2 regions of the Tindallia californiensis genome follow, and region 1 is predicted to be linked to the other one. Evidence: riboswitches for the same ligand, from Rfam matches in the RefSeq annotation. Region 1 holds a riboswitch; the other holds the start of a gene.
What was found. A riboswitch is a leader RNA that binds a small molecule or an ion and turns the genes downstream of it on or off. The one in region 1 is predicted to bind glycine.

Region 1 (15,620 bases):
CCGGGGATGCCTTTTGATTCTATTAGTGTGGCATCTGGCCTAACGCGGGTAAAATACAAGAGGTTTATGACAGGTACGTTTTTGGGGATGCTGCCAAAAGGCATTTTATACACCTACCTGGGGGAAAACTTAGATGACTACTTGTCACCACAAACCTTGTTGGTCTATGGCGCCCTATTGATAATGGCGCTGGCACCACATCTGTATAACTGGTATCAGCGGAAACACAGAAAAAAATAGCCTCAAAAAGGCGGCTAAAAGAAAAAATAAAAGGGGAATCACAATGACGCATCAAACGACAGATGAAATATATATGCAGTTAGCTCTTCGGGAGGCGAAAAAAGCAGCCGCAATAGGAGAAGTACCGATAGGTGCTGTCATTGTCAGGAAAGGAGTAGTAATTGCCAGTGCTCATAACCAGAGAGAAACAGGCAAGGATGCAACGGCTCATGCAGAACTGATTGCGATCCAGAAAGCTTGCCAAAAAGTTGGTGGATGGCGGCTGACAGATACTACCCTATATGTAACGATTGAACCTTGTCCAATGTGTGCTGGAGCAATTTTGCAAAGTCGCATTGATAAGGTAGTGATTGGTGCTATGGATCCGAAGGCCGGTGCCGCCGGTTCTTTGATGAATATTTTACAGGATCATCGATTTAATCATCAGGTTCAACTGACAACAGGAGTTTTAGAAGAGGCTTGCAGCGAAGCGATGAAAGCTTTTTTTCAAGAGCTTCGAGAAAAAAGACGGATGCAGAAGGAAACAGCCATTATCAATCAAAAGAATGCCTAAAGATTTCCTAAAAATGCTTAGCAATGTTAGTTATTGGATAAAAGAAATGAATGGGAAATCAAAAATAGATAAAGAATATCTATTATACTGGAGATTTTAATAATGATAGAATGACTGTCGGGTGGTGAACACTTTCGACAGTTTTTTTTATAGCGAAAGAAAGGGTGATGATTTTGAAAAAAGAGTGGCTGGTAGCATTTCATTCCACACATCATGCCATCGCAGCAGAGCGACTAGCGAAAGAGCAGGAGTGGAAGATGGAAATGATTCCCACACCTAGGGATATCAGTGCTAGTTGTGGTCTTTCATTACGATGTACGGAGCTGGAACTGGTAACCGTTGATAAAGTGATAGAGAAGTTCACCGAAAAAAAAGTTCTGTGGGCAGGGGTTTATGTAGCGAGTGGCCTCAAAGGAAGGCAAAAGACTTGGGAACTTATGCTCTCGGAAAAAGAACAAGCTAACAGTCAAGACTTTTAGCTTCTGATAAAGCCTTACCATCATCCTGTAGATAGCGATGCTGAAGATAGGGAAAAATTAATTGGTTTCTAAAAAAGAAAAGGAGATGATTGAAAATGGAAAGACCACAAACCATGGAAAAGATTGAAGATCTAAGAGGAATAAACTCGGTAAAGGTGAAAGAAGCCAGCGAAGCAGGACAAAAAATTGTAGGCATGTACTGTGTGTTTTCACCTCAGGAAATTGCCATGGCAGCGGGAGCCATTCCTGTATCTTTATGCGGAACCAGCAATGATCCTATCGAAGCAGCGGAACAGGAATTACCAAGAAATTTATGCCCTTTGATTAAATCTAGCTATGGTTTTGCTATTACTGACAAATGCCCGTTCTTTTACTTTGCCGATACCTTGCTAGCGGAAACAACCTGTGATGGAAAGAAAAAAATGTATGAATTGATGGGCAAAATAAAACCGATGCATCTTATGAACTTACCACAGAGCGCTGACGGAGAAGAAAACCTGGAACTGTGGAAAAAGGAAATGATTCGATTTAAGGAACATTTAGAAGATCAATTTCAGATAGAAATCACCAATGAAAGCCTAAGAGAAGCCATCAAACTGGCTAACCGGGAAAGAGAAGTTATGAAAAAAGTCCACCAGATCAATGCCAGGAAGCCAGCACCGATGACAGGGCTGGATATGATGAAAGCTCAATGGATTAAAGGATTTAACATTGAAAAAGAAGAAGGGATTCGCTTAATGGAAGACTTGTTGGAAGAAGTAGAGTCCAATCTTTCTAAACTGACAGACGGCGTAGAAGGACCACGGATTTTACTGACAGGCGTTCCTGTTGGGATAGGGTCAGAGAAAGTGATTCAGATTATTGAAGAAAGTGGCGGGAAAGTAGTAGCCCTAGAAAACTGTACCGGCTATAAAGGGTTGGATGTTATGGTAGATGAAACCAAAGATCCTATCGAAGCTTTGGCAGAAAAATATTTATCCACTCCCTGCTCCTGCATGTACAACAATCAGGGACGGTTAGATCTCATCAAAAGGATGGCGGAAGAATACCAGGTGGACGGAGTACTTGATCTTACCTGGCAAGCCTGTCATACTTATAACATAGAATCCTATTTCGTCAGAGAGTTTGTAAAAGAAGAGCTGAATTTACCTTTTTTACAGATTGAAACAGATTATTCCCAGTCAGATACAGGTCAGTTAAAACTTCGTATTGAAGCATTTTTAGAAACAGCTGAGAAAAACTAGTTTTTAGCTTTTTGCTAAGGAGGATCAACGTGATTCGTATTGGTATAGATATAGGATCAACGGTTACCAAAGCTGTTGTGATGAAAGATGAAAACATAATCGTCCATCAGCGTGTGCCGACAGGATGGAGTCCGAAGGAAACAGGAAATAGATTAATGGAAACACTGAAAAGAAACCATTCTTTCGATGAATCTGAAATAGCATCTGTAGTGACTACAGGTTATGGGCGAAAAACCCTGCCCTTTGCTACTCGTAAAGTAACTGAAATAACCTGCCACGCTAAAGGCGCGTTTCACCTTTATCCAAGCAGCAGAACCGTTATCGATATAGGTGGTCAGGACAGTAAAGTAATACGGATGGATGATGCAGGCAATGTGATTGATTTTATGATGAATGATAAATGTGCTGCCGGTACCGGACAGTTCTTACATGTGATGGCGACTCGCCTGGAAGTGGATGTCAACGATCTGGAGAAAATGGCTCTATTAGATGAGCCGGTTCAGATAAACAGTATGTGTACCGTTTTTGCAGAATCAGAAATTATTGGAATGATGGCGGCGGGTGCTTCAAAAGAAAGCATTGCCTCCGGACTGTTGAATTCTGTGGCAGGTCGTATTTCCACTCAGGCACAACGCATAGGCATAGAGGAAACCGTCTTTTTTTCAGGAGGGTTGGCAATAAACCAGTATCTGCAACAAGCCATCCAGGAAAAGCTTAATAAAAGAGTAGAAGTATCGCCAATGGCTCAGTATACAGGAGCCATTGGCGCAGCATTGCTGGGATAAGGGGTAAGATGCTTTGGCAAATTTGAAAAAAACACTTGCCAAAGAGGAAAACTTTCATTATAATATAATGTGCGGCTATAAAAAGATTGCAAGCATGCCGCTACATGGAGAGGTGACCGAGTGGCTAAGGAGCGCGCCTGGAAAGCGCGTAAGGCTTAACGGCCCCGCGGGTTCGAGTCCCGCTCTCTCCGCCATTATCATATTGTTATAAAAGTTGCTGTGCTAGATGGGGAGGTAGCGGTGCCCTGTAACCTGCAAACCGCTATAGCAGGGTCGAATTCCCTTTGGAGGCATTGTCTTTGTGGTGCAGACTCGGATAAGTGGTTATGACGACTGGGTCCCGCTCAACGGAAGTTCATGAACCCCGTCAGGTCCGGAAGGAAGCAGCGGTAAGTGATCCCTTTCGTGTGCTGCGGGTCAGCCTGGTCTGAGCTAACTGTTCGGGTACCGGCTATGAAACTTTGTCGAATTGGGGTGCACAGCTCATTTAATATAAAAGACAGCTGGTAAAATAAGAAGTATCATAATAAGGAATATAACATAAAAAAATGTTGTGCGTGATCCAGGGCTGACCCTTATCACACACAACATTTTTTATATTGGCTTTTGTTTTTTGAGGACTTCGTATTCCTTATAATAATCCATATCTAGGAGGATTCCTTCATCCTCTACGTTCACAAAATGCCCATCGGTATCATCGTATTTTTTCAAAAAAGCTTTTAAGCCTCCCGTGCCATCAAAACTCAAAAGATCGGCAATGTATTTTGATGAAATAACAGGTGGATGCCCTTTCTTCATTTGATAAGAAGGATAAACAATCCCTTTTTTCGTTGCTCTATACGATGTTACTATCTCTTTTATCGTGCTTACTTTTACCAATGGAATATCTACGGGATGCAGTAAAAAACCCTTATAATTTTTTTGGAGGCCCCGCACACCTTCTTTTATCGAAGAATACATTCCTTGGTCGTAATGATGGTTAATGACAATATTTACGGGATATTTCTTTAGGATCACTTCTAATTCATCTTTTCTGAAACCTGCTACAACATAAATATGATCGATTCCCGCATCCAAAAATGTCTGAATGATATATTCAATAACAGTCACTGAACCGAAGGGAAGCAAAGGCTTAAACGCTTTCATCCTGCTGGAATATCCGGCGGCCAGGATGATGACCGCCAGTGCATCGTTAAGATTTTCCTTATTTTGTTGATTCATTGATTGCCAATGCCACATTTTCCGGCGTTAACGGAAGCTTTGTGAAATTAATGCCTAATGCTTCGTAAAGTGCATTTCCGATTGCGGAAGGAACCGAAATCATTGGATGCTCTCCAATGCCTCTGGCGCCATAAGGCCCATCTACTTGTGCTGTTTCAGGTTCTTCAATATAAATTGGCACCATTTCCAACGGAATATCTTTTGCTGAAGGGATACGGTTATCTCCGAAGTAAGGGTTTAAGAGTCGGGCATCTTCATCAAACTTATATCCTTCAATAAGAGCTGATCCAATTCCTTGAACAATACCACCAAGCACCTGCCCATCCACCAATTTTTTATTAATAACCTTGCCGATATCAAAGGCCGAAACGATCTTTAATATTGTTATATCTCCGGTTTCGACATCCACCTCAAGATCGATTCCGTGAGCGCCGAAGGTCCATACAAGCCCAGGCCTTCCTTGTCCAGTTTCAGGGTCTGGATTGCTAAGTCCGCTTGCCATATAGGTACCATGGGCGATTAAAGGCCCGCCTATTCCATTTCCGTTTTCATAAGAGTATCCCATTGATAAGTCGATATAGGAAAGCTTTCTATGTGTTTGATGAACATGATAAATATATCCATCACCGTGTGTAAGTTCATCTGGGTGACAACGAAGGACTTGGCCAGCAACTTCTTTCATTTGCTCAATCATTTTTTTAGCGGCTTTTCTTACGGCATTTCCACCCATGAAAGTATACTTGGATGCTACGGTATTCCAGTCGTAAGGATGTTTATCCGTCTCTACATTCCATACAACTTCAACATTTTCGATTGGAATTTTAAGTTCTTCTGCGGCAACTTGTGCCATAATCGTATTAGCACCCTGACCCATATCAACGGCACCAATCATTATTTTTATATGGCCATCTTCATCCATTTGCATAATGGCGGATGTAGATGTATAGCTTGGCATTGCTGGAGCCTTTTGAAGCATTGCAAAGCCTTTTCCTCTTACTTTTCCTGTTTTGAACTCTCTTTGTTTTTCTTCTTCTGTTTTTCTTCCAGTCCAGCCTAATTCTTTCTTGACGGCATCCAGGCAAGCGATAGGATCACCTGTAGTGGGATATACAAGTTCTCCGCTTATAGTGGTACTGCCTGGTCGAAGCAGGTTTTTCATTCGAAGTTCATAAGGATCAATCCCTAACTTCTGAGCCATTATATCCATATGTCTTTCGGCTGCCCAGTGGGTTTCTAAATGTCCAAAACCTCTATAGGCGGTACTGAAGACTTTATTTGTATAAATCGTTCTGGAATGCAATTCTATATTAGGTATTTCGTAAGGACCTGCTCCTGAGTAAACGGCTGTTTTACCTACATTCACACCATAATCCGCATAGGCTCCGCTATCCCAATCATGATACACTTCCATCGCTACGATTTTACCGTCCTTATTAATTCCTGTTTTAAATCTTGCTCTCATCCCTGCTCGTGTAGGAAGAATGTTAAACTCTTCTTCTCTTGTCATTTTAAGTTTTACAGGTCGTCCCTTTACAGCTTTTGATAAGACACTGGCCAGAGGCTCAAGATGTACTCCTGCTTTTCCTCCAAAACCACCGCCTATATAGGGCACCACTACATTCACATCGCTTTTTGCAATCCCTAAGGATTTTGCTAATAACTGTCTCACAGCGAATGGAGATTGTGCAGAGGACCAAATTTTAACTTTGTTTGAATAAGGATCTGCCTGTGCAATGGTGACATGTGTTTCCATCGGAACATGAGCTACGGCCGGAACGTTGAACTCATCTTCAAAAATATAATCGGCTGCTTCAAAGCCTTTTTTAATATCTCCTTTTTTGGTCTTGTTCCAGCTTGCGATATTACTCCCCTTTTGAGGGAAGAATACACCTTTCATATGTTCGTAGGTGTGCAATTCTTCATGGACTAATACCTTTGCTTCTAACGCTTCATCCAAATTATGAACAATTGGCAAATCTTCATAGGCTACATCGATCAGCGTTACGGCTTCTTCTGCGATCGCTTCACTTTCAGCTACAACAGCCGCTACGATTTCTCCCTGATAGCGCACTTTTTCTCTTGCCATCACCTTTTTGTCGACCATATACAAACCCACTGTATAGGGAGCGTCTTCACCAGTAACGACTGCCTTTACTCCTTTTAATGCTTTGGCTTTAGAAGTATCGATGCTTACGATTTTAGCATGTGCCTTAGGGGAAAGCAGGGCTTTTGCATAAAGCATTCCGGGGACTTCCATATCATGCACATAGATCGCTTGTCCAGTTACTTTTTCCTGAGCTTCTTTTCGGTCATAGCCTTGCCCTATATGACTTAATGGTTGTTTGTTCATTATTTCAACTCCTCTCTTTCCCGTTTTGCAGCTGAACGAATGGCATTTATGATGGGTAAGTATCCTGTGCAACGACAGAAGTTACCCTCAATGGCTTCCTTGATTTCTTCCTCTGTTGGATGATCTTTCCGGTCTAATAAGGCTCTTGCGGACATAAGCATTCCGGGAGTGCAAAACCCACATTGCAATGCATCGTGAGTAATAAACTCCTGTTGCAATATCGAAAGTTCATTCTCTTTAGCGAGGCCTTCGACAGTAAGAATTTCTGCATTGTTTGCTTCTGCAGCCAGTATCAGGCATGAATTTACAACTTTACCATCCATCATAATTGAACAAGCACCACACTCTCCTTCTCCACATCCTTCTTTTGTACCAAAAAGTTTCAGCTCATTATGGAGAAACTGCAAGAGGGTCATCGTAGGATCTACATTTTTTTCTATTGTTTCTTTATTTACCGTAAGCGTTATAGCTACTTTAGGCAGTCCTGAATCTGTATATTCAAAGCACTGGTTGTTATTTTTAAAATCATTACACATATTACTTAGCCCCCTTTTCAATCATCGCCATCATGGCTTTATTTGCTAGTGCGCCTGCTGCTAATAATCGATATTCCAAAGAAGAACGCACATCGCTTATAGGTTTAATATGCTTTTGAATCTCAGCTTTTAACCACTGAGCCGTTTCTTTGCTAAATTCCATGTTCATTAGTTCTTTTTCTACCTCTTTAAGTCGAATAGGCGTAGGTGCAACCGCTGCCATTGCAATGAAAGTCCTTTTGTCTGCGGTTCTTCTTATTGTAATGCCTACGGTTGCTAAATCATGGCCTTTCACACGCGTTTGCCTTCTGAATTCACTCATATCTCCTGGTTCCACATCCGGAAGAGATACACCTAAAACAATTTCATTATCTTTTAATGCTGTTTTTTTAACTCCTGTAAAGAAATTTTCCAGTGCTAACTCTCTTTTTCCATTAGGTCCTTCAATATGAACCGTTGCCTGATAAGTGAGAAGAGGGGATGAAAGATCTGCTCCAGGCGATGCATTGCAAATATTGCCCACAAGGGTTGCTCTGTTTCTCAATTGATAGGAAGCTAAAGAGCCTGCAGCTTGTGAAAGTGCAGGATATTTTTCAATCACAGTATCAGACTCAGCTAATTCATTGACTAATACAGTGGCTCCGATATAAAGACCTTCACCATTTTTATAGTCAAATCGATGAAGTTCTTCAATTCCTTTGACATCTAAAATGTTATCCACCATCTCTACGTTCCTTCGAAGCGATATCATAAGATCTGTACCGCCGGCCAAGATTTTAGTCCCCGGATTAGCTGATAAAAAATCGATGGCTTCTTGCGTTGTCTGGGGTTTTGAATAATTGAACTTACTTATCATTAAAAAACCTCCTTTTAATATTACGTTGCATTCATCTTCTGACACTGCTATTTTTCGATTGCTTACATCTTAATTTTACCATTATTTCACAATACTCTAAAGAAAATGACATTAGTGCTTTTACACAAAATTATGAGCGTTTTTTCCTTACTAATTGTAATGTGTTGATTGGAAGGTTCAAAACAGGCGCCTTTAGGCTTCTTGTTTTTCAAAAAAGAGGATGCTTATGTCCAAGCATTGGTAGTCATGGCAGAGATCCAGACAAGATCGCAGCAGAAACTAAGCATCCTGTTTGTGATTACTGATATTCGGTTGGAAGAGCGACAAAGCTTGCCTGGGGCTGAATAGCGCACTTTGAAATTTTGTTAATTTATTATCAAAAAAAGATTGATTTTTATAGGAAAACGTTATACAATGATTACAAAGATCGATGTCAGTGTGAAACTTTCTTGATAACTTCATAAAAATACTGGATGATGTATGTGGGAGAGAGTCCGATGATGGGCCGCCGAAGGTAAAAGCTAACCGCCGAACAGCGTTAGTGAATTTCTCAGGCAAAAAGACCGCATGCGGACAGATCTCTGGAAAGCGAAAGCACCGAAGGAGCAAGTCTTGTTGAAGATTGCTGATCAACAGGGAGAAACTCTCAGGTACCAATACAGAGCAAACAGGACAGTGTCTTGTTTGCTCTTTTTGTTTTTTCGAACTGGTGATCATGAATCGTTTCACGTGAATGAAATAATTTATCCCTGGCGGTGATAGGATGGTAGTAACTAATAATCCAATGGTGAAAAAAGAGTTGGAGGGAAGTCTGATACCCCTACTTTGGGTAGAAGGAGATTACGAAGCTGTGTTGCGAAAAGTACGGGATCTGGTTCATACCGGTCATCAGATCATATCCCATCCCCTGGTAGGCAGCATTAAGCCCTATGAAACTCCTTATCGCACCGTGGTAATATCTGACTGGGCTGATTCGCTTCATATGACGTCATTACAAACCTTGGAACAGGTCTTTTCCTTACTGAACTCCTTTAAGGGGAAGGACGGGAAATTAAATTCATTGCGGACCTATCGAGATGAAGATTTACCGGATCTCCAACTGATAGATCTGGATTTAATAAAGCCGGTGATGGATCGGGGAAGCAAAGAAAAACAGGATGAGATTAGAGAGTAAAGAATAGAGGGAAAGCATCAGACTAAAAAAGCAAAAATGTTTTATCAGATAGCATTGTATGTAATTTGTAGAAGGAAGAGAAAAGAAAGGAGAGAAAAAAATGAAGCTGGAGTTAGGAAAAATCTTTATCGAAGACGTTCAGTTTGGGGATAAAACCCATGTGGACGGGCGCATTCTGGTCGTTGACCACAGAGAGTTACTGGAGGCTATTGGAGGCGAAGAACACCTATGGAAAATGCGGGTAGACTTAGCTCATCCAGGCGAATCTGTACGTATTACTCCGGTAAAAGACGTGATTGAGCCAAGGGTTAAAGTAAAAGGACATGGCTCTATCTTTCCTGGCATGTTAGGGAAGGTACACACTGTAGGTAATGGACGAACCCATGCGATGAAAAATGTAGCGGTGGTGACAGCTGGTAAGGTAGTTGGTTTCCAGGAAGGCATTATTGATATGTCTGGACCTGGAGCAGAATACACACCTTTCTCAAAAACCCATAATATTGTTATTACAGCAGAGCCAAAACCAGGTATTAAAGCCCACGAACATGAAGCTGCTTTAAGAACCATTGGCTTGAAAGCAGCCGCTTTTATAGGTGAAGTGATCAAAAATATAGAACCAGATGAAGTGAAAACTTATGAAACACTGGCACCTAGAGAAGCAGCCGAACTACATCCGGACCTGCCTCGGGTTGGTTATGTATATATGTTGCAAACTCAAGGACTACTGCATGATACCTATGTTTACGGCGTGGATGCAAAAAAGCTGGTTCCAACCGTAATGTATCCAACAGAAATTATGGATGGTGCCATTGTTAGTGGAAACTGCGTATCTGCTTGCGATAAAAACCCAACCTATGTGCATTTGAATAACCCGGTAATCGAAGACTTATACGAAGAGCACGGAAAAACAATAAACTTTCTGGGAGTTATTATCACCAACGAAAATGTTACCTTGGCTGATAAAGAGCGTTCTTCCAACTGGACCGCAAAACTATGTGAATTTATGGGGCTGGACGGAGCCATTGTTACTCAAGAAGGTTTCGGAAATCCAGATACTGACTTAATTATGAACTGCCGAAAAATTGAAGAAAAAGGCATTAAAACGGTTATTGTAACAGATGAATATGCCGGTCGGGACGGAGCTAGTCAATCTTTAGCAGATGCTGACCCGAAAGCCAACGCCGTTGTTACAAATGGAAATGCCAACGAAACCATTGTACTGCCAGATATGAACCGACTGATCGGAACGACCGCTTACGTTGATTCTATTGCAGGTGGCTTTGATGGAAGTTTAAGAGACGACGGTTCCATTGAAGTAGAAATTCAGGCGATTACAGGAGCCACCAATGAATTAGGATTTGGACACCTGTCAGCCGCTGCCTATTAAAGAAAATCATAAGCTAAAGAATAGCTAAAGGATAAAAAATCTGCAGGAATAAATACCTGAGGTAAAAAAAGAAAGGAAGGTTGAAATGGCTAAAAAGCGAATTGTTCATTATGTGAATCAATTCTTTGCTGGAATTGGTGGCGAAGAAAAAGCAGATATTCCACCAGAGCTGAGAGAAGGCGTAGTAGGGCCTGGGATGGCATTTAACACAGCTTTTGGAGAGGATGCAGAAATTGTAGCGACCATTATATGTGGAGATTCTTACTTTAATGAGAATCCAGAAACATCAAAGCAAAAAATACTGGAAATGATTAAGCCTTACGAGCCGGACATGTTTATTGCTGGTCCTGCCTTTAATGCCGGCCGTTACGGAGTTGCTTGCGCAACTGTTGCCTGGTTAGTGCAGGAAGAACTAAAAATTCCGGTATTAACAGGAATGTATAAAGAAAATCCAGGTGCGGATCTATTTAAAAAGGGTATTTACATTACTGAAACCGGGAATTCTGCCGCCGCTATGAGAAAAGCCGTTCCTGCTATGGTTAAGCTGGCCAACAAACTGATGAATGGTGAAGAAATAGGGTTACCGGCGGAAGAAGGTTATCTCGAAAGAGGAATCCGTAAGAATCTGTTTATGGAAGAACGTGGCTCCAGACGTGCGGTTAACATGCTGATTTCAAAACTTCAAGGAAAAGAGTACAAAACAGAATATGCCATGCCAGAGTTTGACAGAGTACCTCCGGCAGGAGCCTTGGCAGATCTTAGTCACTTAAAAATTGCAATGGTAACTTCCGGTGGAATTGTTCCTAAAACAAATCCAGACCGAGTAGAATCTTCCAGTGCATCTAAATTTGGAAAATACTCCATTGAAGGAATTGACGACCTTACAGAAGAAATGTATGAAACAGCTCACGGTGGCTATGACCCAATCTATGCCAATGAAGATCCGGATCGGGTACTTCCGTTGGATGTGTTGAGAGATATGGAGCGGGAAGGGGTTATTGGAAGCATTTTTGAATACTTCTATAGCACCGTAGGAAACGGGACCTCTGTAGGAAACTCAAAAGCTTTTGGAATGGCCATAGGAAAAGAAATGAAGGAAGCTGGTGTTGATGCCGTACTGCTAACCTCCACATGAGGTACTTGTACTCGTTGCGGCGCAACGATGGTAAAAGAAATTGAGCGTACCGGAATCCCGGTTGTACATGTATGCACGGTTGTTCCGATCTCCATGACCGTAGGAGCAAACCGTATTATACCGGCGGTAGCAATCCCACATCCTTTTGGCGATCCTAAGCTGGAGGCGAAAGACGAAAAAATGCTTAGAAGACGATTAGTTGAAAAAGCCATGAACTCTCTAAAAATGGATATTGAAACACAAACGGTTATTGAATAATCTTAACAAGACTGAAAACGCAAAAATAATTAGGAGGTGTCGATATGCTGGAATTAGATAAAAAAACATTTCAGGAAGAAGTATTGGACGCAGAAGGATTTGTTCTGGTAGACTATTGGAGCGATGGTTGCGAGCCTTGCAAAGCATTATTACCAGACATTGAAGCATTAGCTGAAAGCTATGGTGACAAAGTGAAATTTACAAAACTTAATATAACAGGAGCTCGTCGTCTGGCTATTTCGCAAAAAGTGCTGGGACTTCCTACCATCACCTTATATAAAAGTGGCGAAAAAGTAGCGGAAGTGACTAAAGATGACGCTACAAAGAGTAATATTGAAAAAATGATTACAGAAAATGTTTAAGGCAGGAAAAAAAGGTTAAGCTAAAGTTAAATAGGTGTAATCTGAAGTGTGGCAAACATGTGCCTGTCAGATCATCAATAAATAAAAAATAGAAAGGATGGTTCTAATGAGTATCTTAGATGGCAAAAAAGTTATTATCATTGGAGATCGGGATGGCATTCCGGCACCAGCAATCGAAGAATGCCTGAAAGGTACCGGAGCTGAAGTAGTATTCTCTTCCACAGAATGCTTTGTCTGAACGGCTGCTGGTGCTATGGACCTGGAAAATCAAAATCGAGTGCAAACCCTTACGGAAAAACACGGAGCGGAGAATATGCTTATTCTTCTTGGAGGAGCAGAAGCAGAATCTGCTGGCTTAGCCGCTGAAACCGTAACCAATGGGGATCCCACTTTTGCAGGTCCTTTAGCAGGAGTCCAGTTAGGACTCACAGTATATCACGCTGTTGAACCGGAGTTTAAGGAAGCGGTCAACGAAGAAGTGTACGATGAACAGATTGGCATGATGGAAATGGTATTAGACGTGGACGAAATTGTTGAAGAAATGAGCAGTATTCGAGAACAATTCGGCAAGTATTAAATAAGAGAAGGGTGATGGCGTGTTCATCACCCTTTGCTTAAATCAAAACCTGTAACTGTATTTACCCTAACCACTTTTGGAGGTGTTTTTATTGAGTTTTCCAGTGATTAAAGGTACCGGCTATGCCTTGGTTTATACACCAGATATTATGCATTGGCATGGAACAACCCAAAGTTTAGAGAGGGCATCCAATCCAGACTCTGAATATATAAAAGGATTAAAAGAAAGCACAAGATCTTTTGAAGAAGTAGTAGCCTATGCGCCCAATCAGACCTATATTGGAGCGTTGCATCCAGAAAAACTACGGGATATTGCAAAACCTTGGTACGAAAATCCGGTAGCAGAGGCAGAACGAACTGGTCCCTTAGGCGAAATCATGCCTCAGGATGAATTTTATGGATTAATGAAAATTGCTGATGTGTTTGATCTGGTCAGCTTGGAAGAAAGCTTCTGGAAACAAGCGAAAGCCAAACTAGAAGCACATCCTCTTTTTAAGGATGATGTAGAAAAAATGGGTCAAGGTGAGGAAAAAAACGATATTCAACGCTATATTGATGAATATCATGCCGATCCGATCTATCATGAAGGTGAATTGGTAGGCTGCGTAAAAAGAGCGCATGATGTAGACCTTAGCCTGACAGCCCATATTATTTATGAAAACCTGGTATCAAAAGCTTCTGGTATGCTAGCGATGAAGCACCTAATCGATAAAAACAATATTGATGTTACAACTATTGATTACGTTATTGAATGTTCGGAAGAAGCTTGCGGAGACATGAACCAAAGAGGTGGCGGAAACTTTGCCAAAGCCATTGCAGAATCCGTAGGTGCGGTGAATGCAACTGGGTCCGATGTTAGAGGTTTTTGTGCGGCACCAACCCATGCATTAATAGAAGCGGCGGCATTGGTAAAAGCCGGTGTCTATGAAAATGTAGTGATTGTTGCCGGCGGTGCTACAGCAAAGCTGGGCATGAACGGGAAAGACCACGTGAAAAAAGGCATGCCTTTGCTGGAAGACGTCTTAGGTGCTTTCGCGGTATTGGTATCGGCGAATGACGGAATTAACCCACTGATCAGAACCGATCTTATCGGAAAACATACAGTGGGAACCGGATCATCGCCACAAGCCGTCATCACCAGTCTGATCACCACACCTTTAGAAAAAGGTGGACTTAAAATTACTGATATTGATAAATACTCCGTGGAAATGCAAAACCCAGACGTTACAAAGCCGGCAGGAGCCGGAGATGTACCGGAAGCAAATTATAAAATGATCGGCGCATTAGGCGTTAAACGAGGAGAAATAGAGCGAAAAGAACTGCCGAACTTCGTAACAACCCATGGAATGCCAGGCTGGGCACCTACCCAGGGTCATATTCCTTCCGGAGTTCCTTATATAGGCTTTGCACAACAAGACCTGACAACTGGCGATCTTAACAAAGCCATGATCGTTGGGAAAGGCAGTCTTTTCCTTGGCCGGATGACGAACTTGTTCGATGGCGTATCGGTTATTTTAGAAAAGAACAGTGGTCAGGTTCAGTCGGCTGGTGAAGGCGCTTCGAAAGAAGAGATTAAAGAAATGATTATTGAAGCCATGAAAGACGTTGCCAATCAACTGATAAAAGAATAGGAGGGGAAGAATGATGGATCGCACGGCAATCAAGCAAGAAATTGGCCGAACCCTTCTTTCTTTGACAGAATCGATGGAACAGGGAAATTTCGGTCCTAAAATAAGAGTAGGGCTCACCACCCTGGGCAGCGAATTGGAACCAATTCATCTGGTAAAAGGAGCTGAAGAAGCCGTAAGGCGTTCAACAGACCTGGAAGTGGTGTTGATTGGGCCAAAGGTAGAAACAGCCTTGGAAACGGTGGAAGTAAACGAAGAAGCAGAAATGCATAAAGTGATGGAACGAATGCTGGACGAAGGAAAAATCCAGGCTTGCGTTACCATGCATTACAATTTCCCTATTGGCGTTGCAACTGTAGGAAAAGTGGTTACGCCAGGCTTAGGCAGAGAAATGTTTGTAGCCACTACTACGGGAACGGCGGACACCCAACGAGCGGCGGCTATGGTGAAAAATGCCCTTTATGGGATCATAACGGCTAAAGCCATGGGGATTGAAAAACCAACCGTCGGTATTCTGAACCTGGACAGTGCCCGGCAGGTAGAGCGAGCCCTGAATACTTTGAAATCCAATGGCTATGAAATCAACTTTTCAGAGTCTGTTCGTTCAGATGGCGGTAGTATCATGAGAGGAAACGATCTGTTGACCGGATCAGCGGATGTCATGGTAACCGATAGCTTAACAGGAAATATCATGATGAAAGTCTTTTCCTCCTATACGACAGGTGGAAGCTATGAAGCCTTAGGTGCTGGTTATGGACCTGGTATTGGCGAAGGGCAGCAACGGGTTGTGCTGATTCTTTCCAGAGCCTCTGGAACCCCGGTGGTTGCCAATGCGC
Region 2 (15,620 bases), on a different contig from region 1:
ATAGAGGCGGGTTATGATCAAAAAGAAATCTTAGAGGACATTCAGCGGTTGTTGAATCCACATTGGAAAGACCGCTGGATTCAACAACTGAGTGGCGGAATTAGATCTTCGGTCATCACATATCCAATAAAATATAATGAGGAATTATTGGAAGAGTGGAGTGACGATCTTGAAAGAAAGTTATTAGTAGAATCGATAGATGCTGATTTGAAAGTGATTGATGGAGAAGTTATTATTTCAGCTCATAGAAAAGGATATCAGGTCAAATCAAGTGATGTTAAGGAAAAAATGAAAGAATCTTTGCATCATAAAGATTTTGATGATGTCCAGGTAGCAGTACATATTCTGAATCCCGAAGTGACAACAGAATCTTTAGGGAATTTTGATCAACTTTTGGCTATTTATGAAACAAGTTTGGGAAGTAATCAGAAACGGAATACCAACATAAAATTGGGAGCAGAGAAAATTAATGGGCTGCGTTTGGAGCCAGAAGAAGTGTTTTCATTCAATGAAACCGTGGGAAAGGTATCGGCAGAAGATGGTTATCAACCAGCTCCAGTTATTCAAAATGGTAGATTGGTACAAGGGCTTGGTGGTGGCATATGCCAGGTTAGTAGCACTTTGTATCAAGCGACTCTTTACAGCGGTATGGAAATAGTGGAAAGACGAAACCACAGCCTTCCGGTTGGATATGTGCCTCTTGGAATGGATGCTACGATTGCTTATGGAATTCAAGATTTTTCCTTTCGGAACCCACATTCTTTCCCGGTGGTAATGGGAGCTTGGGTTGCTAAAGAAGAGCTACATATAGCTATCTGGGGAGATCGTGACTACGAAAAAGAAAATATACGGATCGAAACCAGAAACCGGCAGGTAATAAGTCCTTCGGTTAACGTTATAAAAGATCCTTTGTTGGAAAAAGGCGTAGAGGTTGTTCGACAAAAGGGACAAAATGGCTATCGGATTTCGGTATATCGAATTACTGGAGATCGAGAAAATAATATGAAAGAAGAACTGATTTCCAGAGATTATTATCGACCTGTAGCGAGGACTGTTTTAGTGGGAACAGGCGAAGATTTGGAAGAAAGGAAAAGTGAGTAATTTACTCATTATCTTGAAAATACAGGTGCTGTTTATTTGCATCGATCGAACATATCGTGTATAATGCTATAAAAAACTAAGGAGTTGGTTTTTTGTACTTGGAAGAAGCTTCGAAACTACCTAAAACAGTGATTGAAAATCTGGATGGAGATATTGGCAACTTGAAAGTTTATCTTGTTCAGGACTATAATGTCAATCTTCTAAAAAGAATGGTCAATTTCGGGCTAGATATTTTTGGGGATCTGGGAATGGATGAGTGGGGACTTGTTCCACAGATTCGGCACGGTAATGTTTTTGTATTAAGAGAAGAAACAAAGAAAAAAATTATAGGGATAGCTATTTTAATGAGAGATTGGGAAGATCTACAGAAATGTTACCTTTTTGATTATGCGATTTCGGATGAATTGCAGGGACAAGGACTCGGTTATCACTTTTTAGTGGCTATTATCCGAAATTTAGAAACACAAGGCTTCACTAAAATGGGTTTAACAGTGGATATTGACAATGCTCCGGCAATACGACTCTACAAAGATAAGATTGGGTTTGAGACTGTTGGCGAAAATGAAGATGAATATGGTAAAGGCCATCACCGTTATATTATGAACTTGCATTTCGATAAACTAAACGCACCAAAAAAATGAATGAAAAAAACCTTCCAATAACGGAAGGTTTTTTTAGATAAAAAGGAGCCGAGCTTAATGAAAATAAATGAGATATTGATTCACCATGGGAATGATATGAAAGAAATGGCAAAGTGCCTATTAAAGCATTCGGAGGTAGAAAAGGAGATAGAAAAAAATTCCCATGTGGGCATTAAACCGAATCTGGTAGAAGCGAAGCCAGCTTCTACTGGTGCGACAACGCATGTAGAATTAGTGGAAGCTGTCATTGATTTCCTTAAAGAAATAGGTATACAAAAGATTACCATTATGGAAGGATCCTGGGTAGGAGATTCTACAGAAGATGCTTTTCATGTGTGCGGATATAAAAAATTAGCAAAAGAAAAAAGAGTAGAACTACTTGATTTGAAAAAAGATACATATATAACTAAGAAAAGCTATGAAGGAGATTTAAAAGTTTGTGAGGCTCCCTTGAAGGTAGATTATTTAATTAATATGCCAGTAATGAAGGGTCATTGTCAGACAGGAATAACCTGTGCTCTTAAAAACATGAAAGGCTGTATTCCTGACTTTGAAAAAAGACGCTATCATCAGATGGGATTGCATGGACCTATTGCGGCTGTAAATACAATTGTTAAACCGGATCTGATTCTGGTAGATGCGATTAATGGTGATTTAACCTATGAAGGAGGGGGGACACCGGTGCCTATGGATCGAATCTTCTTGGCAAAAGATCCGGTGCTAATAGATGCTTGGGCAGCTAAAACGATGGGCTGGAATCTTGAAGAAATACCCTACATTCAGATAGCTGAAAAGTTAGGCGTTGGTTCCAGCAATATTCATGATGCCATTATTTGGGAGATTGGAAAAGCAACTAGGAAAATAAATCCTAGGACACTTCGTGGAGAAGCAAAAGATTATGGAGAATTTGTAGACGAAGGAAATGCTTGTTCAGCTTGCTATGCCACATTACTGTATGCACTGAAGCGGTTGGATGAAGAAGGGAAGCTAGTAACCATTGTAGAAAATTTGAAAATTGGGCAGGTATATAAAGGGCTTTCCTTTCCTGGGATGGGGGTAGGTGATTGTACTTCCGGGTGCGATAAAAACCTTCCTGGATGTCCGCCAGAAGCTGGTGCAATTTTAGAATTTTTAAGAAAAGAATCTGCAAAAGGAAAATAAAGTGATGCCTTTTTGTTGAATATAAACTAAGGATTTAATAGATAGATAGAATATAATGTAATAATGAAAAACCCTTGACGAATCATAAGGAAATTGTTATGATTTATTCATAAGAAAAACATTATGAAAGAAATGGGAGGGAAATTAATGGATATTAAAATTTTAGGAACTGGATGCAAAAAATGCGAAACCTTAGAAATGAACACAAGACAAGCTGTGGAAGCATTAGGTATTCAAGCTGAAATTGAAAAAGTAAAAGATTTTAAGGAAATAGCTTCTTATGGCGTACTAAAAACTCCGGGGTTAGTGGTTGATGGAAAAGCATTAATTTCAGGAAAAGTACCATCGGCAGATGAAATTAAGAAATTATTGGGCAACTAATTAAGAAGAGCATTGGAGGGTTAAGGCGTGAGTGAAAGAAAAAAATTACTGGGAATCGTAACGGTTTTTTTAACTGTCTACTTGATGCCCATAAATAGTCCGGTGCTTCAAGGTGCAATTCTGGAAGCTTTTGCTCTGTTAAATTATTATGCAAGAGAGCATGTAATCCTGTGTCTTATCCCTGCTTTTTTCATCGCTGGTGCCATGAGTGTGTTTGTATCTCAAGATTCAGTGATAAAGTATTTTGGTTCTAAGGCGAAAAAATGGGTTTCTTATTCCGTTGCTTCTGTATCGGGAGTTATACTGGCTGTTTGTTCCTGTACGGTACTGCCTTTATTTGCAGGTATCTATATGAAAGGGGCCGGGTTAGGTCCAGCGATAGCTTTCTTATATTCTGGACCAGCGATCAATGTGCTGGCCATTACTATTACAGCTCGTGTGTTAGGCGCAGAACTGGGTGCTGCCAGAACGATTGGTGCTGTTCTATTTAGTGTAGTAGTAGGCATACTCATGCAATTGATTTTTCGCAAAGAAGAAGCTGAAAGAAATAACGGAGATGAAAGCTTTTTATTGGAAGAAGATGCAGAAGATAGGCCACTATGGAAAACCATATCCTTCTTTGGGTCTATGATTGGTTTTTTAGTATTTGCTAATTGGGCGGAACCGACGGAAGCAGATAGTTTTTGGGGATTGATGTATCAGATTAAATGGATCATGTCTGTCATTTTTTTCATATTAGTTCTGTACATGAGCTTTAGGTGGTTTGACAGAGATCAGCGAAAAGAATGGATAGATGAAACATGGGGTTTTGCGCAAAAGATTTTACCACTACTATTTGCCGGGATTCTTGTTGCTGGAATTCTTCTGGGAAGACCGGGAGAATCAGGTCTTATACCAGAAGAATGGGTTGCTGGACTGGTAGGTGGAAATTCTTTTGGAGCTAACCTCTTTGCTTCTGTAGCGGGAGCGTTTATGTATTTTGCTACTCTGACAGAAGTGCCTATTCTGGAAGGGCTTATCGGAGCAGGGATGGGGTCTGGTCCATCTTTAGCACTTTTGTTGGCGGGACCTGCCTTATCATTACCGAATATGCTGGTCATCAGAAGTATTATTGGAACCAAAAAAACCATGGTCTTTGTTGGCTTGGTGATGGTGATGGCAACGATTAGTGGAATGGTTTATGGAAATATTTTTTAATCTAACAATTTCTTTAAGAAAAAAGCCAGAGGAGGTAAAAAAATGCGAATGTTAGCAGAGTTTTTTCCTGAATTTACAGAAAAACTGGATGAAATTGATGAGCTATATAAAGAAAAACGAAAGATTGATGAGAAGACCTATCAGTTTATTTGCTTTGCACTATCAATAAAAGCAAGATCTAAGCCTTGCGTATTAAAACATTTTAAGGAAGCTTTAGAAGCGGGTGCAACTGTAGAAGAGCTATCCTATATTTTTGCGTTGGTCATGAGAGAAGCTGCAGGGGCTGATGATTGTTGGACTCATGATGTGTTAGGTGACTGGAAAGAAATTATTGCCGGTAACGTGAAATGTGATTGTGAAAAATAAAAACTCCTTTCGAGGAGTTTTTATTTTTTTGCAGGAGTTGCAGGAGTTGGTGTAGATATTTTTCCTTGGCTCTTACAAATAGAAATAGCTGGGTCCTGGGAAACTGCTTCTATCCGCTTAATTTCCATCTCGAATTCAGGCAGTTCTTCGAGAGGTTTTGCCAAAAAATTCTGAAAGGTATGCCATAATGTGTCGAAGTTTTGTTGGTTCAAAGAGTAGATGGTCCGCTGTCCTTCTTTGTGTGCATGTAGTAAGTCGGCTTGTTTCAGTATTCTTAAGTGCTGAGAAATTCTAGGCTGACTGATTTGCAGGATAGACTCTAGTTCGCAGACGTACATTGGTTTAATGGAAAGCAGTTTTACAATTCGGATTCGTGTATTTTCACCTAACGCTTTAAACAGGGTAGCAAAATACAGGGTGATCACCTCCGAGGAATTTTAAAAGAAAGATCAGTCTCATTATAACATATATCTATGGAAGAATCCTGTTTATGAATAGATAAAGCCCGCTTATAGAAAGCGGGCTGAAGGATCTTATTTGAAGAACAATTATTCAACTGTAATATCCATGGTGTTTTCCCAAACACCATGGATATTACAGTAACTCATGGCGTAAAGGGTACCAGTTTTTGGCAGTTTAACCTGTGTTGCTCCGACATAATCAGTGGTTGTATCTAACTCTCCGTGGGCATCAAAAGTAAAGTTTGTCAGTTCTACCGGGAACTTATCTCCTTCCCCATGGAAAAACACCTTGAACCACTTAATATGATGCTCCAATGTATTTGGATGGCCAATGGCATCACCAACGGTTATTCTCAGCTCAAAGGCTTCGCCGCTTTCCACTTTTTCTGGTGCATGGATTACGGGAACGTGTTTTTCGCCTTTCCAGTCTCCTGACTGAAGAAATTTTCCAAAACTTTTCATGATGAATCCTCCTTTGAAAATTTAGGTTATAGAGTAGGTAATATCACTATGATTTATAACCATTTTTCAAAACATTAAACAAGGGGATGACTTTTGAGAAAGAAATCAATTGAAAACCTATGCTTTCCCTCATGCCCTTGTGAAAATTTGGTGGATGTTATTTGGTCGATGTTAGATGTTAATAGAAGGAGTAAAAAAAGAAAGTCAATTTTTATTGTGAGTTTAAGATAGGTAGAACGGGGTAGATATATCTTGTGTGGTTAGGAAGACCTTTACTAAAAAAACAATATGACACTACTAAATAAGGAGGCGAATGGTATGTCAAACTATCATGAACCAATGGAATTACTAGACGAAAAAGCCAGAAACATTTCAAGGGCACTAAACAGTCTTAAAGAAGAGGTGGAAGCAGTAGACTGGTACAATCAACGGGTAGCAGCAACCAAAGATCCGGAATTAAAAGAAATATTAGCACATAATCGAGATGAGGAAATTGAGCATGCGTGCATGACGCTTGAATGGCTTCGGAGAAATATGGATGCTTGGGATGAAGAGTTAAGAACTTATCTGTTTACAGAGAAAAATATATTGGAAGCAGAAGAAACTACTGAAGAGGCTGATTCGATGGCCAAAGGTGGTTTGAGTATAGGGGACTTAAAGTAATAAGGGATAATGACAAAAATATTTTTAGATGGAAATAAGGAACATATGTGAAAAGGAGGACAAAAATGGATATCTTAAAACGTGATTTAGCTCCATTAACCCAAGAAGCTTGGGATGAAATTGATGAAACAGCAGTGGATGTCTTAAAAACCCACCTGTCTGCCAGGAGGGTAGTGAAGGTGCAAGGGCCAAAAGGCTGGGATTATACCGTTATTCCAGAGGGAAGGCTATCAATATTGGAGAAAGAAGATAACCGTGTTCATAGCGGACAGTATGAAGTAAAGCCGCTGGTGGAAACAAGAATTTCTTTTAAGCTGGATCGTTGGGAAATGGATAACATTACCCGAGGTGCTAGAGACATTAAGCTAGATGCTTTGGAAGAAGCAATGGAGAAAATTGCTATTTTTGAAGAGGATGCTATCTATAACGGGTATGAAAAAGGTGGCATTAAAGGATTAGTAGAAAGTTCGGGCCAGGACACCATTTCTTTTGGTAATAAAGGCGAAGAAATATTAGAAGCAATATCCGTAGCCGTATTAAAAATGAAAGAGGCCTATGAAGATGGTCCGTTTACTTTAGTGGTAGGTGAAGAGGGCTGGAAGCGGGTCAATAAAGGCATGGAAGGCTATCCACTTATCAAGCGGATTGAAAAGCTTATTGGAGGATCAGTCATTTATAGTTCCGTATTAGACGGGGCTTTGTTATTACCTCAGGATCATGATGATTTGGAAATGCTTGTAGGTGGAGATTTTTCTATTGGTTATGAGAGTCATGATGCTCACTCGGTAACGCTATTTGCCGCTGAATCCTTTACTTTTAGAGTTCTGGATCCGGATATTATTATATCCTTTTCTATGTAAAAAAGAAAATGACTAGTGATGATAAAGATTAAGGAAAAGACCAGTTACAAATGACACTTTGTAACTGGTCTTTTTACCATCATTATGATATAAAAAAGTATAAAGAAGTACTTTCGTAACAAGTTCTGCTTATATATCAAAGCAGGGAGGGGTGGATATTGTAATGATAAAGGTGTTAGTGGCTATTTCTTTAACCCTTTTGATGATTTTGGTAGTGTTTTTGTATTATCGATCCTTTATGAAAGAATACCCTGAAATACAGGAACAGGAGGAGCGTGGTTAAGGTGTTGCAAAACTATACGGAGACTTTAGTGAGAGAGGTATTAGGAGAATATAAAAGTAAGGAAAGTGTTTGCGAGTGTGAAAAATGCGAAAATGATATCGTTGCAATGGTACTTAATAATATGCCACCCAAATACTTTCTTTCAGATGCATCGGAAGGTGAAAAAATATCTTACGTTTTGAATAAAAAACTTCGATTTGATGCTTTGATTCAGCTAACAGAAGCTGTTAAACTTGCTTGTGATAAAAACCACTCATAAAAACGAGGTGATGACCTTTGCAGATAATAGAGACAGGACGTATCTATCGGCATACATCAGAAGAAATAATTGAAAAGTCATACAAAATGATTTTGCTACAGCAAGGTTCAGAACAGGAAATATTTGATTTGCAAACAATTGTTTATGAAGCTCAGGATGATCCGCAAAAGTTTGTGCCAGATCCTATCGAGTCCTTTCGAGATGTTATGCTGGTGGAAGGGAAAGGTTTCTCCATTGGAGTATTTGTTGAAGAAGAGCTTGTTGCTGTAAGAACTGTGAGTTTTCCGGGAGATGGAACTGACAACCTAGGTAGAGAAATTGGCCTTACTTCTAAAGAAGCGCTTGAAAAAACGGCAATCTTGGAAGCTACAATGGTTCGACCGGATTACCGTGGGAACGCTCTGCAAAAAAGGATGTTAGTTCCAACCATGGAGCTTATTAAAAATCATCGTTGTTGCTATGTGCTATGCACCATATCACCCTTCAATTACCCTAGTTTGAGCAGTGTGATGCACGCAGGGTTGTACATACGAAACTTAAGGATGCGTACAGGTGTATATGGAGGGAAACTTCGTTTTTTACTGGCAGAAAATATCTGTCGTGATAAAAAAATGATATGGAAAGATAGCGTAGCAATAAAGAATACAGAGATTAAAAAACAGCAGCTTTTGATGGAAAAAGGCTATATGGGTTATCATCTAGTGGAAATACCAGAGGAGCCGGATCAGTTTATGATTTACTATGGAAAGTCAGAAGTTTCGTTTTGAGATGTTTCTTTGAAACCAGCTTCCACCAAGTTTTTATAATAATTGTTTCGGGATAATAGTTGATAATGATTTCCACAATCAGCAATAGATCCATCTCGGAGCAGGAAGATCTTATCCATTTCTTGCAGCGTGCGAAGGCGATGAGCAATTATCAGCACGGTGCGATTTTTGAAAACATTTGTCATGGATTGATACAATTGGTTTTCCAAAAGAACATCCATGCTGGAAGTTGCTTCGTCTAAAATAAGGATATCTGGATTTTTTAGCAAAGCTCTTGAAAAAGCAATAAGTTGACGCTGACCACCGGAAAGACCAACACCCCTTTCACCCAACACTGTTTCATATTGTAGAGGCAAGCTCATGATCATGTCATGAGCTTGTGCTTTTTTTGCAGCTTGTTGCACCTCTTCGAAAGAAGCCTGTGGACTACCTTGCAAAATGTTTTTGTGGATGGTATCGGCAAATAAAAATATGTTTTGAGGAATAACCGCCACCATTTTTCGAAAAATAGAATCGGAAATTTCCTGAATGGGGCATTCATCAAAAGAAATATAACCACTAGTAGGCTGATCGAGTTTGGTCAGTAAACGTACCAAGGTTGATTTTCCGGAACCACTGTCTCCGACAATGCCGACGCGTTCTCCCTTTCCTATTTCCATAGAAAGATTTTTAAGAACCATCTTTGAATCATAGTAAAAACACAAACGATGGAATAGAATGCGGTGTTGAAAAAAACAAGGTGTATCCCTTGGCTGTTTTACATGGCTTTCCAGCAGCATCACATCAACAATTCTGTTGAGAGAAACCAAAGCTGATAAGTAAGTATAATACACATCGCTAAAGTTTTTTAAAGGAAGGTAAAACTTTCGGATGTAAGCCAAAAAAGCTGCAAAAATACCAATACTAATAGAACCGGCAATAACCTCTAAGCCACCATGCCAGACTAAAAGAGCATTTCCGACACCTGTTGTTAAGGACATTAACGGGAAAAGCAATGCCAAAAACATCATTGCCTTTAACTTCGCCTTGAAATTTCCAAGGCTGACCTGCTCAAATTCAGCTTCGCTTTTTTCCTGAATGCCTAAAGATTGAATCGCACGGATACCGCTTACATTTTCTTCCACTTGGGCACTTAAGTCTGCCATTTTTTCTCGTACATTCGTAAATGCTTCTCGGATGTGACGCCCTAAAAAAGACATTAGCAGTAAAATAATAGGAACACTAGCCAGCAAAAGCAGTGCTAACTGTGGTTGCATTTGGTACATGATAACCGTAATGCCAATGATTGTTAACACATCGCTCATTAAGCCGATAATACCTTCTGTTATGACAGAGGACAACGCTGAAACATCGTTCATCAACAAGGAAGTAAGAGTGCCTTTTTTCTGTTTTTCGTGAAAACTGATTGGGAGTTCGAGGAGTTTTTTATGGAGAGCTTCCCTAATCTCAAAAACAGTTTTGTGACCAGAAGATTGACTCCAAACACGTTGTTGATAAGCGAAGTACCAGGAGGAAGCATATAAAAGAAAAAATAGAATAATCCAAGGCGTCATTCCTGATGGATGGCCGCTTAAAATATAATCATCAATAATCTTTTGTATCAGGTAAGGTGGGAAAAGAAATGCAATGGTATAAAGTATGGTGAAAAATGCAGCAAGAAATAAGTCTTTTCGATTTTTTTGAATAATGGGGAAGATGAATTGCCAGTTTTCTTTTCGAAAATACTTTTGTTGGAATTTTTTATTTCGTTGATCAGGGTATTTACCGATAAAACCTCCGCGCATTTGGATCCCCCTTTCTTTAGCAAAATTAAGATGAAGTACCTTTCATATTCAGGGATACGAACTTTCTATAGTCATCGCTATTTTTCATAAGCTCTTGATGAGTTCCGGAAGCAAGTAAATGGCCCTTCTGCAAATAAAGCACCCGGGTAGCGTTTTGGATGGTGGAAAGACGGTGGGCAATTGTAATAGTAGTTCGATCTTGCATAAGCACAGCAATAGTATCCATAATTGCCGAATCGGTAATACTATCAATATTAGAAGTGGGTTCATCGAGAATCAATACTTCTGGTTTTTTTAGCAATACTCTGGCTAAAGCTAACCGTTGAGCCTGACCACCGGAAAGGAACACTCCTCTTTCGCCGATCTGGCTTTTATAACCAGAGGGCAAGGACTGAATAAAAGAATCCAGTTGTGCTTCCTTGGCAGCTTGCTGTACTTCTTGAAAAGTAGCTGTTGGTGAACCTAAGCGCAGGTTGTCTTCAATGCTTCCGTTAAATAAAAAAGGATCTTGCATCACAAAACCTATTTTTGTCCGTAAGCTGCTAAGGGAATAATGAGAAATAGGAATATCGTCGATGAATAGGGTGCCCTTTGTAGGCTGATAGAATCGCATCAGCAAGTGGACTAAGGTCGTTTTGCCAGCACCGGAAGGGCCTATCAAAGCGATAGATTCGCCAGGAAAAATTTGTAGATTGATATCAGATAAAACCAGTTGATCCTTGTAAGCAAACGAAATATGGTTAAGGACTATGGATTGTTGAATGGTTTTGAAATTTCGGGCATTCGGAATATCGGTTAGTGAATCCTTTTGATTGAGAAGGTCGAAGATTCTGCTGGCGGCCGCGTCACTCTGGCTAAACAAATTGAGAAGAAATCCGGTTTGGCGGATGGGGCGACGCAACATATTGATGTAAGCCAAAAAAGCGACGAGAGTTCCGGTACTGATCTGACCCATGGAGGCTAACCAACCTCCCATTAACAATACAATACCTGTAAAAAAGCCAATCAAAGTTTCGGCATAAGGCATCCAAAAGGCACTGATCTTGTTGGCTGCTAAGGTATGGTTAAGCACTTTTTCGTTTTCCTCTGTAAACTGGCTATGCTGATAGCCTTCATTTCCAAAACTTTTAATAACCTCAATTCCCGATAGATTTTCCTGAGCCTGAGAAGATAAGATGCCAGTATGTTTTCGTATCTTTTGAAAAGCAGGACGGACTCTACGGGCATAAACAAACATGGCGTGGGTCATAGGAGGGATCAAAAATAAAAAAAGGATGCCCATTAGATAATTCCAATAAAGCAAGGTAATGAAGATCCAAATGAGAATCAGCGCATTTGTGAACACTTTCAGCAAGCCAAAGCTGATAAAGCGGTTTAAAGTGTCCGCATCTGAAACAATTCGTGACATTAAGTCTCCTGTCCTGGTTTTATCATAAAAAGAAAAAGACAGCTGGTTTATATGATGGAAAACTTGGTTTCTTATGGAGTAAATGATCTTTTGGCCGATGTACTCACTGAATACTTGCTGAATAAAACTTAGAATACCTTCTGTAAGGGATACCAAAAGAATTCCAAAAGCAAGCCAAGGCAACCAATTGGCATTGCCACTGGGCAGCACTTCGTCAATAGCGTATTGCATTATCCAGGGAGGTACGGTGGTTAAAAATGAAATGATCATCAAAAGAAAAAAGATAATCATTAACGGCCAACGGTAAGGCTTAAGAAAGGGTAGCAGTTTCATAGAAAACTTCTCCTGACTAAAAATAAAATAGGGATGATGATTATTGATTATACACTCAGTTAAGGGAAATGACAAAATCAATTTAGAGAAAGAATTCTAAATTATTTAAGAATAAACATTGAAATAAAGTCTTAACCGAGATACAATGAAATTGATTAAAGAAATGTTAAAAACATATATATTCGGATGAGGATAGCGAGAGAGTCCGTTAAGGAGCCGAAGGAGCAATATGTAGAGCTGGGATTTCTACATAGAAACTTTCAGGAAAAAGGATCGCTATAGGACGAAACTCTGGAAAGATCCGCAAGGACGCCGAAGGTGCAATGCAGCCAGGTGTTTCAAAAATAAATAACCTGGAAGCAGAATCTCTCAGGCTTACGACAGAGGGCATGCAATTATCAATCCTTATTGGTACTTGTGTGTCTTTTTGATGTGAGATAAGCAAAATGTTGGGTAGTTATAACAAGGAGGCTAGCAAAGGAAGGAGGAGCAATATGACAGAAGAAAAACGAACACCACTTTATCAGTGGCATGATGCCAATGGAGGTAAAATGGTGGAGTATGCAGGATGGCAGATGCCTGTTCAGTATGAAGGGCTGATGTCAGAACACCACGCCGTCAGACAAAAGGCAGGTATGTTTGATGTATCCCACATGGGAGAAGTAAGGGTGAAAGGAAAGGAAGCCCTGTCCTTTATTCAGCATTTGCTAACAAATGACTTCTCTTCGATGAAAGATGGTGAAATACTGTATACCTTTATGTGCTATCCCGAAGGTGGGGTAGTGGATGATTTGCTCGTATATCGATTTGCTCAGGATGAGTATCTGCTTGTTATTAATGCTGGGAATGTTCAAAAGGATCTGGATTGGATCAATGAGAAAGCTCAAAAATTCGAAGTGGATGTTATTGATGAATCAGATAGGACAGCAGAACTTGCTATCCAGGGGCCGCTGGCAGAGGAAATTACTCAAAGGGTTACGGACCAGAACCTATCTGAAATTAAATTTTTCAACTTTAAGGATCATGTAACAATTGCTGGTGTTAAGTGTCTTATCTCCAGAACTGGTTATACCGGCGAAGATGGTTTTGAAATATATACAAAATGGGATGAGTTAGAAACCGTATGGAAAGCTTTGATGAAGGCTGGTGAGGACGAAGGTATCCAACCTGCAGGGCTAGGTTGTAGAGATACATTGCGCTTTGAGGCAGGACTTCCGTTGTATGGGCATGAAATATCGAAAGATATTTCACCAGTTGAAGCAGGATATGGTTTTTTTGTTAAGTTAAAGAAAGATGATTTTATTGGATTAGAAGCTCTTAAAAAACAAAAGGAAGCAGGGATTCCCAGAAAGCTAGTAGGCTTTGAAATGCTTGGCAAAGGGATTCCGAGAAGTGAATATGATGTTTTATTAGAAGGTGAAAAGATAGGATTTGTGACAACGGGTTATGTATCACCAACATTAAATAAAAACGTTGGTTTGGCGTTAGTAGATCGAAAAACCATAGAAGGACAAGAACAAATAACGATTCAAATACGAAAAAAACAGGTGGAAGCAAAATTAATACCGACCCCTTTTTACAGAAAGAATACAAAATCTAAAGGTTAATTGGAATGGCGAAAGAACTAACTAGAGTTTCATGTAATGATTATAAATGAATATAAGGGAGGAATAACAATGAGAGAAATGGAAAAGTTATTATTTACCAGTGAGCATGAATGGGTGGATGTTCAGGGAGACGAAATGTATATGGGCATTACAGACTTTGCATCCAAAGCCTTAGGAGACATTGTATTTGTTGAATTACCAGAAGTTGATGAAACATATGTAAAAGGCGATGCTTTTGGTGTCATCGAATCAGTTAAAGCGGCTGCAGATATGTATATACCAGTAGATGGAACTGTTTTAGAGATCAATACAGAGTTAGAGGATGACCCTGGTCAGATTAATCAGGATCCGTTAGCTAATTGGTTTGTAAAAATTAAAATCAGCGATAAATCTCAATTAGATGAGCTGATGAAACCGGAGGACTATCAAAGATTCTGCGAAGAGGAGGCGTAATATGTTTCCCTATATTCCACATACAGAAGAAGACATTAAAAAAATGTTAGATACATTGGGAATGAAAGATCTTGAAGATTTATTCGCCGATGTGCCTAAGGATGTTCGATTACAGAGAGAATTAATGCTTGAAGAACCAAAGTCAGAAATAGAAATACAACATCATATGCAGGATTTAGCAAAAGATAACAAAAGTGCAGAAGATCTCGTATGCTTTTTGGGTGCGGGAGCTTATGATCACTATATTCCTTCTGTGATCAAACATATTACATCCCGTTCCGAGTTCTATACAGCCTATACCCCATATCAGGCAGAGGCTAGTCAGGGAACCCTTCAGGTCATTTTTGAATTTCAGACAATGATAGCGAATTTGACAGGAATGGATATTGCTAATGCATCAATGTATGATGGTGCAACAGCAACAGCAGAAGCGGCATACATGGCAGCGGCTCAAACCAGACGCAAACAAGTGGTTGTTTCAGAAACCGTTCATCCAGAGACCAGAAGAGTGCTGGAAACCTATGGTCGCTTTAACGGTATTGAAGTGGTGACAATACCTTCTAAAGAAGGTGTGACCGACCTAGAAAAACTTAAAGAAGCTGTGACAAAGCAGACAGCTGGTGTGATTATTCAAAATCCAAACTTCTTTGGAATCATCGAAGAAATGGAAGAAGCAGAAAAAATTGCCCATCAGGATAAAGGGCTGTTAATTATGAACGTGGATCCGATTTCTTTGGGACTTCTTAAATCACCGGGCGAAATAGGTGCAGACATTGTTATTGGTGAAGGGCAGTCTTTAGGAAATCCAATGAACTACGGAGGACCATACCTAGGATTTATGGCTGCGTCTCAGAAACTAATGAGAAAAATGCCAGGAAGAGTCGTAGGGCAAACCACCGATGTTGAAGGAAATGTGGGATACGTATTAACCTTACAAACCAGAGAACAACATATTCGTCGTGAAAAAGCAACTTCTAATATTTGCACCAATCAAGCATTGAACGCTTTGGCGGCACTTGCATACATGTCTTTAATGGGGAAACAAGGGATGCGGCAAGTGGCAGAACAGTCCTATCGAAAAGCACATTATGCCTTAGAGAAAATTGAGAAAGAAACCGGGCTAAAGAGAACTTTTGATAAACCTTTCTTTAAAGAGTTTATGGTGACTGCTCCCGGAGATGTTGACGAGATCAATAAAGAATTAATGAAACAGGGAATACTGGGAGGATTCTCTGTGGATAAATACTATCCGGAAATAACAAACGGAATGCTTCTCTGCGTAACAGAAAAGCGAAGTCTAGATGAAATTCACCAACTAGTAAAAGGTTTGGAGGGGATCAAATGAAGGAGTATACAAAGCTGCTGTGCGACATTTCGAAACCTGGTAGAACCGGATATCGACTACCTCCCGACGAGTTAAAGGATATGGATAT

Region 2: linked by a shared signal. The riboswitch ahead of gcvT (glycine cleavage system aminomethyltransferase GcvT) and the one ahead of BLV55_RS11445 (GrdX family protein) in region 1 are both predicted to bind glycine.

The regions. Positions count from the first base shown of each region.
Region 1 is NZ_FNPV01000008.1:56,268-71,887, reverse strand. It holds gene BLV55_RS11505 (TVP38/TMEM64 family protein) at 1-240, shown strand, start outside; gene tadA (tRNA adenosine(34) deaminase TadA) at 284-793, shown strand; gene BLV55_RS11495 (putative Se/S carrier protein) at 967-1,272, shown strand; gene BLV55_RS11490 (double-cubane-cluster-containing anaerobic reductase) at 1,368-2,516, shown strand; gene BLV55_RS11485 (acyl-CoA dehydratase activase) at 2,546-3,301, shown strand; tRNA gene BLV55_RS11480 (tRNA-Ser) at 3,408-3,495, shown strand; RNA gene ffs (signal recognition particle sRNA large type) at 3,519-3,783, shown strand; gene BLV55_RS11470 (nucleotidyltransferase family protein) at 3,896-4,522, opposite strand; gene BLV55_RS11465 (xanthine dehydrogenase family protein molybdopterin-binding subunit) at 4,506-6,872, opposite strand; gene BLV55_RS11460 ((2Fe-2S)-binding protein) at 6,872-7,408, opposite strand; gene BLV55_RS11455 (FAD binding domain-containing protein) at 7,410-8,264, opposite strand; glycine riboswitch at 8,738-8,840, shown strand; glycine riboswitch at 8,844-8,928, shown strand; gene BLV55_RS11445 (GrdX family protein) at 9,028-9,438, shown strand; gene BLV55_RS11440 (glycine/sarcosine/betaine reductase component B subunit) at 9,539-10,825, shown strand; gene grdB (glycine reductase complex selenoprotein B) at 10,911-12,218, shown strand; gene trxA (thioredoxin TrxA) at 12,263-12,580, shown strand; gene grdA (glycine/sarcosine/betaine reductase complex selenoprotein A) at 12,687-13,157, shown strand; gene grdC (glycine/sarcosine/betaine reductase complex component C subunit beta) at 13,249-14,787, shown strand; gene grdD (glycine/sarcosine/betaine reductase complex component C subunit alpha) at 14,798-15,620, shown strand, end outside.
Region 2 is NZ_FNPV01000004.1:228,230-243,849, forward strand. It holds gene BLV55_RS07010 (VanW family protein) at 1-1,101, shown strand, start outside; gene BLV55_RS07015 (GNAT family N-acetyltransferase) at 1,194-1,742, shown strand; gene BLV55_RS07020 (DUF362 domain-containing protein) at 1,800-2,903, shown strand; gene BLV55_RS07025 (thioredoxin family protein) at 3,051-3,284, shown strand; gene BLV55_RS07030 (permease) at 3,312-4,481, shown strand; gene BLV55_RS07035 (carboxymuconolactone decarboxylase family protein) at 4,524-4,847, shown strand; gene BLV55_RS14960 (ArsR/SmtB family transcription factor) at 4,868-5,272, opposite strand; gene BLV55_RS07045 (class II SORL domain-containing protein) at 5,396-5,770, opposite strand; gene BLV55_RS07050 (encapsulin-associated ferritin-like protein) at 6,089-6,433, shown strand; gene BLV55_RS07055 (family 1 encapsulin nanocompartment shell protein) at 6,499-7,293, shown strand; gene BLV55_RS07060 (late competence development ComFB family protein) at 7,578-7,835, shown strand; gene BLV55_RS07065 (hypothetical protein) at 7,853-8,602, shown strand; gene BLV55_RS07070 (ABC transporter ATP-binding protein) at 8,575-10,386, opposite strand; gene BLV55_RS07075 (ABC transporter ATP-binding protein) at 10,412-12,127, opposite strand; glycine riboswitch at 12,314-12,413, shown strand; glycine riboswitch at 12,417-12,513, shown strand; gene gcvT (glycine cleavage system aminomethyltransferase GcvT) at 12,622-13,734, shown strand; gene gcvH (glycine cleavage system protein GcvH) at 13,804-14,187, shown strand; gene gcvPA (aminomethyl-transferring glycine dehydrogenase subunit GcvPA) at 14,189-15,532, shown strand; gene gcvPB (aminomethyl-transferring glycine dehydrogenase subunit GcvPB) at 15,529-15,620, shown strand, end outside.